One region of the Stenotrophomonas sp. YJH_SMC_110 genome, then DNA from elsewhere that is predicted to be linked to it. Evidence: riboswitches for the same ligand, from Rfam matches in the RefSeq annotation. Region 1 holds a riboswitch; the other holds the start of a gene.

Evidence for each region. Region 1 has a riboswitch for glycine ahead of AC5P6H_RS02675 (trimeric intracellular cation channel family protein). Riboswitches for the same ligand answer to the same signal wherever they lie in the genome.
Region 2: another riboswitch for glycine. It lies ahead of gcvP (aminomethyl-transferring glycine dehydrogenase); the one in region 1 lies ahead of AC5P6H_RS02675 (trimeric intracellular cation channel family protein).

What each region holds. Positions count from the first base shown of each region.
Region 1 is NZ_JCAFSM010000001.1:607,483-612,461, forward strand. Features, by position in the region: gene AC5P6H_RS02655 (NAD(P)/FAD-dependent oxidoreductase) at 1-525, shown strand, start outside; gene AC5P6H_RS02660 (hypothetical protein) at 618-1,034, opposite strand; gene AC5P6H_RS02665 (nuclear transport factor 2 family protein) at 1,038-1,469, opposite strand; gene AC5P6H_RS02670 (GIY-YIG nuclease family protein) at 1,601-1,864, opposite strand; glycine riboswitch at 1,905-1,994, shown strand; glycine riboswitch at 2,008-2,113, shown strand; gene AC5P6H_RS02675 (trimeric intracellular cation channel family protein) at 2,196-2,813, shown strand; gene AC5P6H_RS02680 (3-deoxy-7-phosphoheptulonate synthase) at 3,076-4,149, opposite strand; gene AC5P6H_RS02685 (hypothetical protein) at 4,444-4,701, opposite strand; gene AC5P6H_RS02690 (DUF6616 family protein) at 4,792-4,979, opposite strand, start outside.
Region 2 is NZ_JCAFSM010000011.1:4,365-9,343, forward strand. Features, by position in the region: gene AC5P6H_RS17595 (multidrug effflux MFS transporter) at 1-782, opposite strand, end outside; glycine riboswitch at 1,082-1,184, shown strand; gene gcvP (aminomethyl-transferring glycine dehydrogenase) at 1,247-4,114, shown strand; gene AC5P6H_RS17605 (VOC family protein) at 4,206-4,616, opposite strand; gene AC5P6H_RS17610 (amino acid permease) at 4,755-4,979, opposite strand, start outside.

The DNA of each region.
Region 1 (4,979 bases):
GTGCCGGCCCGCACCGTGGTCTGGGCCGCCGGCGTGGCCGCTTCACCACTGGCGCGCACGCTGGACGTGCCGCTGGACCGCGCCGGCCGCGTGCAGGTGCAGCCGGACCTGACCCTGCCCGATCACCCGGAGCTGTTCGTGGCCGGCGACCTGGCCGCACTGAGCCAGGCCGACGGCAAGCCGGTTCCCGGCGTGGCGCCCGCGGCCAAGCAGATGGGCAAGTACGTGGCCGAGGTGGTCCGCGCGCGCCTGCATGGCAAGGCGGCACCGGGGCCGTTCAAGTACGCCGACTACGGCAACCTCGCCACCATTGGCCGCATGGCCGCGATCGTGCACCTGGGCCGGCTGCAGCTCTCCGGCGTGCTGGCCTGGTGGTTCTGGCTGGCCGCGCACGTGTTCTTCCTGATCGGCTTCCGCAACCGCATCGTGGTGCTGCTGAACTGGGCGGTCGCGTACTGGAGCTACCAGCGCAGCGCGCGCATCATCTTCGGTGATGACCAGGACGACCGGCGGCCGAGGCGGTAAGGCCGCACGCAACAGGGGTCGGATCCCTTTCCGCGGGAAAGGGCTCTGACCCCGTCAACAAACATGGAGCGCCATCCACGCATGGCGTGGATCTACTTCCGGCAGAAGTCCTCCTTCCTCGCGGTGTCCGCAATCTGCGCGGTACTCCAATGCCGGGTGATCCAGATCGCCAACGCGGTGCTGCTGAGATGCCAGCGCAGCATGCCGCGCCGAGGTTGCCGCCACAGGTGGCGCCGGGCAATCCAGAAGGCCTCCCGCTCCACTTCAGGCACCTTGTTCTTCATCCCGTCCTTGTCGAAGAACTGGGCGGTGAAGCGCCAGGGGTTCATTGGCTGGTATCCCGCCCGTGGCTCACCGCTGCACGCAGCCACGCCACTGGGCGCGCGGTCGGCCGGCTTCGGCCGGCCGTCCACCAATGCCAGCCCGAGCAGATACAGCAGGCCAGGCAGCAGCGCGATGCCGGCGACCAGCACGACGACGGAGATCCATGCGTTGCCGGCGGCACGCATCGCTCAGTGCGCCTTCGGTTTCGGGTACCACAGTGCGTTGACGATGACCCAGCGCTGGTCGAAACGCCCCATGTGGAAGTAGTCGACGAACCACGGGGTTTCCAGCCGCACCGAGGCCGCGTTGCCGGTCACGTCCAGCACCGTGCAGCGGCGATCCCATTGATCCTTCGGGGTCTTCAGCGCACCCTGTTTCGTCAACGAGACCAGCTCTTCCTTCGACATCCGGCGCAGGCCCAGGCGCTCGTCGGGTGTATCGCCGAGCACAGCGCGCTTGGCCAGGTCCGGATGCAGGGAACGGGCGACGCGCTGCGGGTCGGCCTCCAGCTGGCCATCGACGTAGTCGTGGCAGGTGCCTTCGATGGCCGCGATCGTGGCGGCGTCGGCGGCAGGGCTCGTTGCTGCGGAGAGAGCGAACAGCAGGGCGATCGTGGACATCCGGGTCTCCAGCTCTGGGCGCGGGGCGATCATCGCATGGACCGGGTAGCCCATCCACGCAGGGCGTGGATCTACTGTAGAGCCGAGCCCGTGCTCGGCCATGCCAGCAGCAGCCGAGCATGGGCTCGGCTCTACAGAAGCGTCTGCAGCCAGGCCAGCTTGCGTTCGCGGGGCTGCTGCTTGAGTTGCCACTCGGCCCGCGAGGCCGCGGCCCGGTCCGGGTATTCGCGCACGGCCAGCACGCGCAGCGGCGGCCGGGCCCGGGTGTAGCGCGCGCCCTTGCCGGCCTGGTGGGCGGCGAAACGCGCCTCCACATCGGTGCTGATGCCGGCGTAATAGCTGCCATCGCGGCATTCGAGCAGGTACAGGAACCACGGGCGGACGGACGGGGCCATGCCTGGATTATGCCGTGCTGCACTGCAGCGGATATACTGGCACCCGAATGCAGGAGAGAGGCGCCGCGCTGGCGCCCGCCGAAGGCGCAGGCTCCCATGATCGCTCAGGCCGGTGGGCTGGAATCCCACCAACCATGCATTCGACTCGCCGAGCTGGAGAGAGGTCACCGGGCATGCCCGGGACGATCCGCCGAAGGGGCACGCGGCCCATGCCGCTGAACTCTCAGGCAAAAGGACAGCGGGAGCGGCACCGGTCATCGTCATCCCGTCATTGCGCAGGCAGTGGCGGCGGTCGCGCATGGCCGGCCCCACCGCGCCCGGAGCCTGTCCCATGCTGCTGTCCATCATCTACCTGATCGCCATTTCCGCCGAAGCCATGACCGGCGCACTGTCCGCCGGCCGCCGCCGCATGGACCTGTTCGGCGTGGTCATGATCGCCTGCGTCACCGCCCTCGGTGGCGGCTCGCTGCGCGACATCCTGCTCGGCCACTATCCGCTGGGCTGGGTGAAGCATCCCGAGTACCTGGGCTTCACCGTATGCGCGGCGCTGATCGCCACCTGGGTGGCGCGCTGGATGCACCACTTCCGCCGCACCTTCCTGGTGCTCGATGGCCTGGGCCTGATCGCCTTCACCCTGATCGGCTGCTCGATCGCGCGCGAAGCCGGCCATGCAATGCCGATCGTGCTGATCGCCGGCATGCTGACCGGCGCGTTCGGCGGGGTGCTGCGCGACATCCTCTGCAACGAGGTGCCACTCATCTTCCAGAAGGAGCTGTACGCGATCATCGCGCTGCTGACCGGCGCGGCCTATCTGTTGCTGCTGCACTGGGGCGTGGCCGATGCCACCGCGATCCTGTGCTGCCTCGGCGGCGGCTTCGCGTTGCGCCTGCTGGCGATCCACTACCGCTGGGAAATGCCGAAGTTCGTGTACCACGACGAAGTGCATTGAGCCTCTTCGTAAAGTCGAGCCATGCTCGACTGCTCTTTGCAGGAAACCAACGCGCTTCGCGCGCAGGTCGGGCATGGCTCGACGCTACAGGAAGCGGTATCACCACCCCGGCGATGTACCTGGCGCTGTCGCTCATGCGCAGCGCCAGGCGCATCGCCGGTGCAGATGGGCCGGCCTCCAACTCCGACCGGCCCTGATCGCGGCCGCACCCCCGCAGGCGCTGGCCGCCATCCACACACGTGCCGCACTCAGGCGGCTTCGATCAGGCTGCTTCGGACACCTTCACGTCGCGACGGGCGCGCACGGCCGCAGCCAGACGCTCCAGCACCGTCACGGTGGTGTCCCAGTCGATGCAGCCATCGGTGATGCTCTGCCCGTAAACCAGCGGCTGGCCGTCCACCAGTTCCTGGCGGCCACCGACCAGATGGCTCTCGATCATCACGCCAACGATACGCTGTTCGCCGTCTTCCAGCTGAACAGCAATGTCCTCGATCACCTTCGGCTGGTTCTCGGGGTTTTTCAGGCTGTTGGCGTGGCTGGCGTCGATCATCAGGCGCGTCGGCAGCTTGGCCTTGGCCAGCACCTGGCAGGCGTCGGCGACGCTGCCGGCGTCGTAGTTCGGCTGCTTGCCGCCACGCAGGATCACATGGCAATCCGGATTGCCGGTGGTCGACACGATGGCGGTGCCGCCCTGCTTGGTGACCGACAGGAAGTGATGCGGATTGGACGCCGCACCCACCGCGTCAGCGGCGATCTTGACGTTGCCATCGGTGCCGTTCTTGAAGCCGACCGGGCACGACAGCCCCGAGGCAAGCTCACGATGCACCTGGCTTTCGGTCGTACGCGCGCCGATCGCGCCCCACGCCACCAGGTCGGCGATGTACTGCGGCGAGATCACATCGAGGAATTCGACACCGGCCGGCAGGCCGAGCTTGTTGATGTCGCGCAGCAGGCCGCGGGCAATGCGCAGGCCCTTGTCGATCCTGAAGCTGCCGTCCAGGTCCGGGTCGTTGATCAGGCCCTTCCAGCCCACCGTGGTGCGCGGCTTCTCGAAGTACACGCGCATGACGATTTCCAGTTCGCCGGCCAGCGCGTCGCGCAGCGGCTTCAGGCGCTGGGCGTATTCGATGGCGGCCTTCGGGTCGTGGATCGAGCACGGGCCCACCACCACTGCCAGGCGGTCGTCACGGCCGTGCAGGATCTGGTGCAGGGCCGCGCGCGAGGCGCTGACGGTGTCGGAGGCTTCATCGTCACAGGGCAGCATCGCCAGCAGCTGGGCAGGCGGTGTCAGCGGTTCGATGGTGCGGATGCGCAGGTCGTCGGTGTGCGGGGGCATTGCAGGAGATCTCCGGAACGTTGGGGTCCCCAGCGTGGCGGCATGAAAAAAGCCGCCAGGTTCGCTGGCGGCTTTCGGGAATGCGTCTGAAGCTTTCTTCAGGGTGAGCGCAGTCCTTCCTCCGCCAGTGGCTTCGGAAAGTAATACCAGTAAAAGCGGGTGGCGGCTGCGTTCATGGGGTGTATTGATAGCACAGCTTTTGCGCAGTGCAAAATGTTTCATCCGCAACCGCGGGTGCGGTTCAGCGAGGCGCGCGCCGGCGCTGCCCACGCGGCAGCAGCCACGCAAAGCTGCTCATTTGCCATGCACTTCCACGTCCAGCAACAGGCCTTCGTGGATGTCGGCCCAGCGCTCCAGCACGCGGTCCAGCTCCTGCCTGGCCTCGTCCAGCTGCTCGGGATTGAGCAGGGAACGGGTGGTGTAGAGGTCGGAAACCAACCGCCGCAGGGCCGCCTCCGGGATGGCCACCGACGGCCCTTCCCGCCCCGGCAACTGCAATGCCGGGCTGTCGCCAAGCGGGCCGAACAGCGTGACCTGGAGCGTGCTCTGCATGATCAACTTCCCTGCGGATGGACATGGGCAATGTCCTGTTTACCGCGTCCGGGTGACAGGCGCATGTGCCATGCGCGTCCGGAGACGCTGCTACAAGGCGGCCAGGTCGGCAAGGTGCTGCCCCATCCCATCGTCTGCGCCGACGGCGTTGATGGTGGCGAAGTACTGATGCCAACCGGTGGCGGCAATGCCGGCCACCAGCGCATCGGCGTCCGCGCGGCTTGCACAGCGCCAGACCGCATAGAACTGCTCATCGCTGCCGTGCTGTACGCCCCTGG
Region 2 (4,979 bases), on a different contig from region 1:
ATGGTGGGGATGAACAGCCAGGCGAAACCGCCCTCGCCCAGGTGCAGGTGCTGCATCACGAACACCGGTGCCGAGGAGATGTACAGGAAGATGCCACCGAAACCGATGCTGCCGGCCAGCGCCAGGCGCAGGAAGCGCGGATTGAAACCGATGCGCACGTAATCACGCATCAGCACCCGCGGCGACAACGGAACGCGCGCTTCGAGCGGATGGGTCTCCGGCAGGTAGCGGGCGGTGGCCGCCAGCAGAACCAGTGCGAACACCACCAGGAACCAGAAGATCAGCGGCCAGCCAGCACCGCTGAGCAGGATCCAGCCACCGATGATCGGCGCGATCGCCGGGGCGATGCCGAACAGCATCGACACCTGGCTCATCAGCCGCTGCGCGTCGTGACCGTGGTACAGGTCGCGGATCACCGCGCGGCCGACGATCATGCCGACGCCTGCGGACAGGCCCTGCAGGGCGCGGAACCCCAGCAGCGTGGTCAGATCGGTGGACAGCGCACAGCCGACCGAGGCGCCGACGAACACCACCAGGCCGCCGAGGATCACCCGCTTGCGGCCCCAGGCATCGGACAGCGGGCCGTGTGCCAGGCTCATCAGGCCGTAGAACAGCAGGTACACGCTGATGGTCTGCTGCACCGCCACCTCGTCCACCGCCAGGCGCTGGGCCAGCTGCGGGAACGCTGGGAAGATGGTGTCGATCGAGAACGGACCGAACATGGCCAGGCCGGCGAGCAGCAGGGCCATGCGGCGGGTGGAAGGAGCAACAGCGGCAGTCATGGAGAAGGCGTCCGGCAGGGCCATGCGCGGCACGCACGGCGGGCGCCAGTCCCCTGCAGCAGGGACGGCGCCAGATGAATTCGGGTATCCGCCCATCATAGGTGGGGATTGCGCCTGATGCCATGCAGCAGTGCACAAAACGCACGGGCGGGCCATCGGCCATTCAGGCGCCGCGGCCGGGCCCGCAGGCGGCTGGCGCGCCCGCAACGGGCTATAATCGGCGGGCAACACGGTGGGAGAAGCGGAACACCGCTGCCGAAGGCGCAACGCCCGTAATCGCTCAGGCCCGATACCACCCGTAACACAACTCTGGAGAGACCGGTTCGATCCGGCGCCGAAGGGGCACGAAGCCGCGGTTTTCCGCGCTTCCAAACTCTCAGGCAAAAGGACAGAGGGGCGCCCCGCAGACCGCCGACCGGCGGCTTGTGCCCGTGCGTGTGCCCTTTCCTGACGGATCCTTCGCCATGTCCCAGAACACCCCTTCCCTGCGTGAGCTCGAGCACCACAATGCGTTCGTCGAGCGCCACATCGGCCCCAACGATGCCGAGATCGCGCAGATGCTCGACGTCGTCGGCCACGCGTCGCTGGATGCGATGACCGATGCCATCGTACCGGCCAAGATCAAGTCGCCGGCGCCGCTGGCACTGCCGGAATCGATGACCGAAGTGCAGGCACTGGCGAAGATCCGTGCGATCGCCGACAAGAACACCGTGCTGCGCAGCTTCATCGGCCAGGGCTACTACGGTACCCACACGCCGAACGTGATCCTGCGCAACATCCTGGAAAACCCGGCCTGGTACACCGCCTACACCCCGTACCAGGCCGAGATCTCGCAGGGCCGCATGGAAGCGCTGATCAACTTCCAGACCCTGTGCGCCGACCTCACCGGCATGGAAATCGCCAACGCCTCGCTGCTGGACGAAGCCACCGCCGCAGCTGAAGCGATGACCCTGGCCAAGCGTTCGGCCAAGTCGAAGTCGGACACCTTCTTCGTGCACGACGCCGTGCACCCGCAGACCCTGGAACTGCTGCGTACCCGCGCCGAGCCCATGGGCATCGTGCTGCGCGTCGGCACCCCGGCGGAGGCACTGGAAGCAGAAGCCTTCGGCCTGCTGCTGCAGTACCCGGACACCTTCGGCCAGATCGGCGACTACAAGGCGCTGGTCGAGGCCGTGCACGCGCGCGGCGGCCTGGTGGCCGTGGCCACCGACCTGCTGGCGCTGACCCTGCTGGCCGCCCCGGGCGAATGGGGTGCGGACATCGTGGTCGGCAACAGCCAGCGTTTCGGCGTGCCGTTCGGCTTCGGCGGCCCGCACGCCGCATTCATGGCCTGCCGCGACGCCTACAAGCGCTCGATGCCGGGCCGCCTGATCGGCGTCTCGGTCGATGCCCAGGGCAACCCGGCCTACCGCCTGACCCTGCAGACCCGCGAGCAGCACATCCGCCGCGAGAAGGCCACCTCCAACATCTGTACCGCACAGGTGCTGCTGGCGGTGATGGCCTCGATGTATGCCGTGTACCACGGCCCGGAAGGCCTGACCCGCATCGCCCGGCGCACCCACCGCCTGGCCTCGATCCTGGCCGCCGCGCTGCGCGAGGCCGGCGTGCAGGTCGGTGGCGACTTCTTCGACACCCTGCATGTCACCGGCGTGCACGCCGATGAGATTCACGCCAAGGCCCGCGCCGCCGGTTACAACCTGCGTGCGATCGACAGCGACTCGGTCGGCATCAGCCTGGACGAGACCGCCACCCGCGCCGACGTGGTCGCACTGGCCGCCGTGTTCGGTGCGCAGGCCGACGTCGACGCGCTGGATGCCAGCACCGCCGATGCGCTGCCGGCCGGCCTGCTGCGCCAGTCCGCATTCCTGACCCATCCGGTGTTCAACACCCACCACAGCGAGCACGAACTGCTGCGCTACCTGCGCTCGCTGGCCGACAAGGACCTGGCGATGGACCGCACGATGATCCCGCTGGGCTCGTGCACCATGAAGCTCAACGCCACCGCCGAGATGATCCCGGTGACCTGGCCGGAGTTCTCGCAGATCCACCCGCTGGTGCCGGCCGACCAGGCGCTGGGCTACAAGGAACTCATCGACACGCTGGAAGCGATGCTGGTGGAATGCACCGGCTATGACGCGGTCAGCCTGCAGCCGAACTCCGGCGCGCAGGGCGAGTACGCCGGCCTGCTGGCGATCCGCGCCTACCACCGCTCGCGCGGCGAAGGCCACCGCGACATCTGCCTGATCCCGGATTCGGCGCACGGCACCAACCCGGCCTCGGCGCAGATGTGCGGCATGAAGGTGGTGGTGACCAAGACCGATGCCAACGGCAACGTCGACGTCGAGGACATCCGCCTCAACGCCGAGAAGTACAGCGACCGCCTGGCCGCGATCATGATGACCTACCCGTCCACGCACGGCGTGTTCGAGGAAGAGGTGGTGGAGATCTGCGAGATCATCCACAAGCACGGCGGCCAGGTGTACACCGACGGTGCCAACATGAATGCCCTGGTCGGCGTGGCCAAGCCGGGCAAGTGGGGGTCGGACGTTTCGCACCTGAACCTGCACAAGACCTTCTGCATCCCGCACGGCGGTGGCGGCCCGGGCGTCGGCCCGTGCGCGGTCAAGGAGCACCTGGCCCCGTTCCTGCCGGGCAAGCTGGGTGACAACGGCCCGGTCGGCATGGTCAGCGCGGCCAGCTTCGGCAGCGCCTCGATCCTGCCGATCAGCTGGATGTACATCGCGATGATGGGCCGCGACGGCCTGCGCAAGGCCACCCAGGTCGCGCAGCTCAACGCCAACTACATCGCCAAGCGCCTGGCCCCGCACTTCAAGACCCTGTACACCGGCCGTAACGGCCTGGTGGCGCACGAGTGCATCCTGGACGTGCGCCCGCTGGAGAAGACCAGCGGCATCGGTGCCGAGGACGTGGCCAAGCGCCTGATCGACTTCGGCTTCCACGCCCCGACCCTGAGCTTCCCGGTGGCCGGCACGCTGATGGTGGAGCCGACCGAGAGCGAATCGCTGCACGAACTGGATCGCTTCATCAACGCGATGATCCAGATCCGCGAGGAGATCACCGCGATCGAAGACGGCCGCCTCGACCGCGAGGACAACCCGCTGAAGAACGCGCCGCACACTGCCACCGCAGTGACCGCCAGCGAGTGGACCCACGCCTACCCGCGTGAACTGGCCGCCTTCCCGCTGGCCAGCCTGAAGCAGAGCAAATACTGGCCGCCGGTGGCGCGTGTCGACAACGTGTACGGCGACAAGAACGTGATGTGCGCCTGCATCCCGGTCGATGCCTACAAGGATGATGAAGTCGAGGCGTGATTCCTCACTGCATCGGTAAAGAAAACGGCCCGCGCAAGCGGGCCGTTTTCATGGGGCGTGTGGACCAAGGCCCACACCCACAAGCATCCGCTCACGGGTCCGGCATCTGCCCCAGGCTCAACTGCCACGACACGCCAAAGCGGTCCTGCACCCAGCCGTAGCGATTGCTGAAGTCATAGTCGCCCACCGGCATCAACCAATGGCCGCCCTCACCCAGCACGCGTGCCGCGCGCTCGAACTGCTCGGCACCGGAACACTCGACGAACAGCGAGATCGACGGCGAGAAGGTGAAATCGTGCACGTCCAGGCTGTCGAAGCACAGGTAGTGGGTGCCACCGAGCAGGAAGATGGCCTGGCGGACCTGCCCCGGCACGCCGGCGCCGGCCCCCTCGGGATGGCGTTGCAGGGCCAGCAGCCGGAAATCGGCAAAGGCTTCGGCGTACAGGGCCAGCGCGGCCTCGGCCTGGCCGGTGAACATCAGGAAGGGACGGCTGCGCAGCATGCGGTACTCCTGGTCGGCGGGCCGATGACGGCCTGCCTGCACAGTGCCACGCGGAGTGTGTTCCTGTTGTAGAGCCGAGCCCATGCTCGGCTGGCGATCGCGCAAACAGCAGCCGACCGCAGGGTCGGCTCTACAGAATCACGCCTGGCGCATGCGCCGCGCGATGGCACTGCTGGCGGCGATCGTGGCGGTCAACGCCACCATCGACAGGAACTGCAGGCGGGTGTGCGACTCACTCAGCAGCAGGCCGAAGATCAGCGCAAGGATCGCCAGTGCACAGCAGGTCAGCCACGGGAAACCGGCCATGCGGAACGGCAGTCGGGTACCCAGACGATCCGCGCGACGACGCAGCACCAGCTGCGA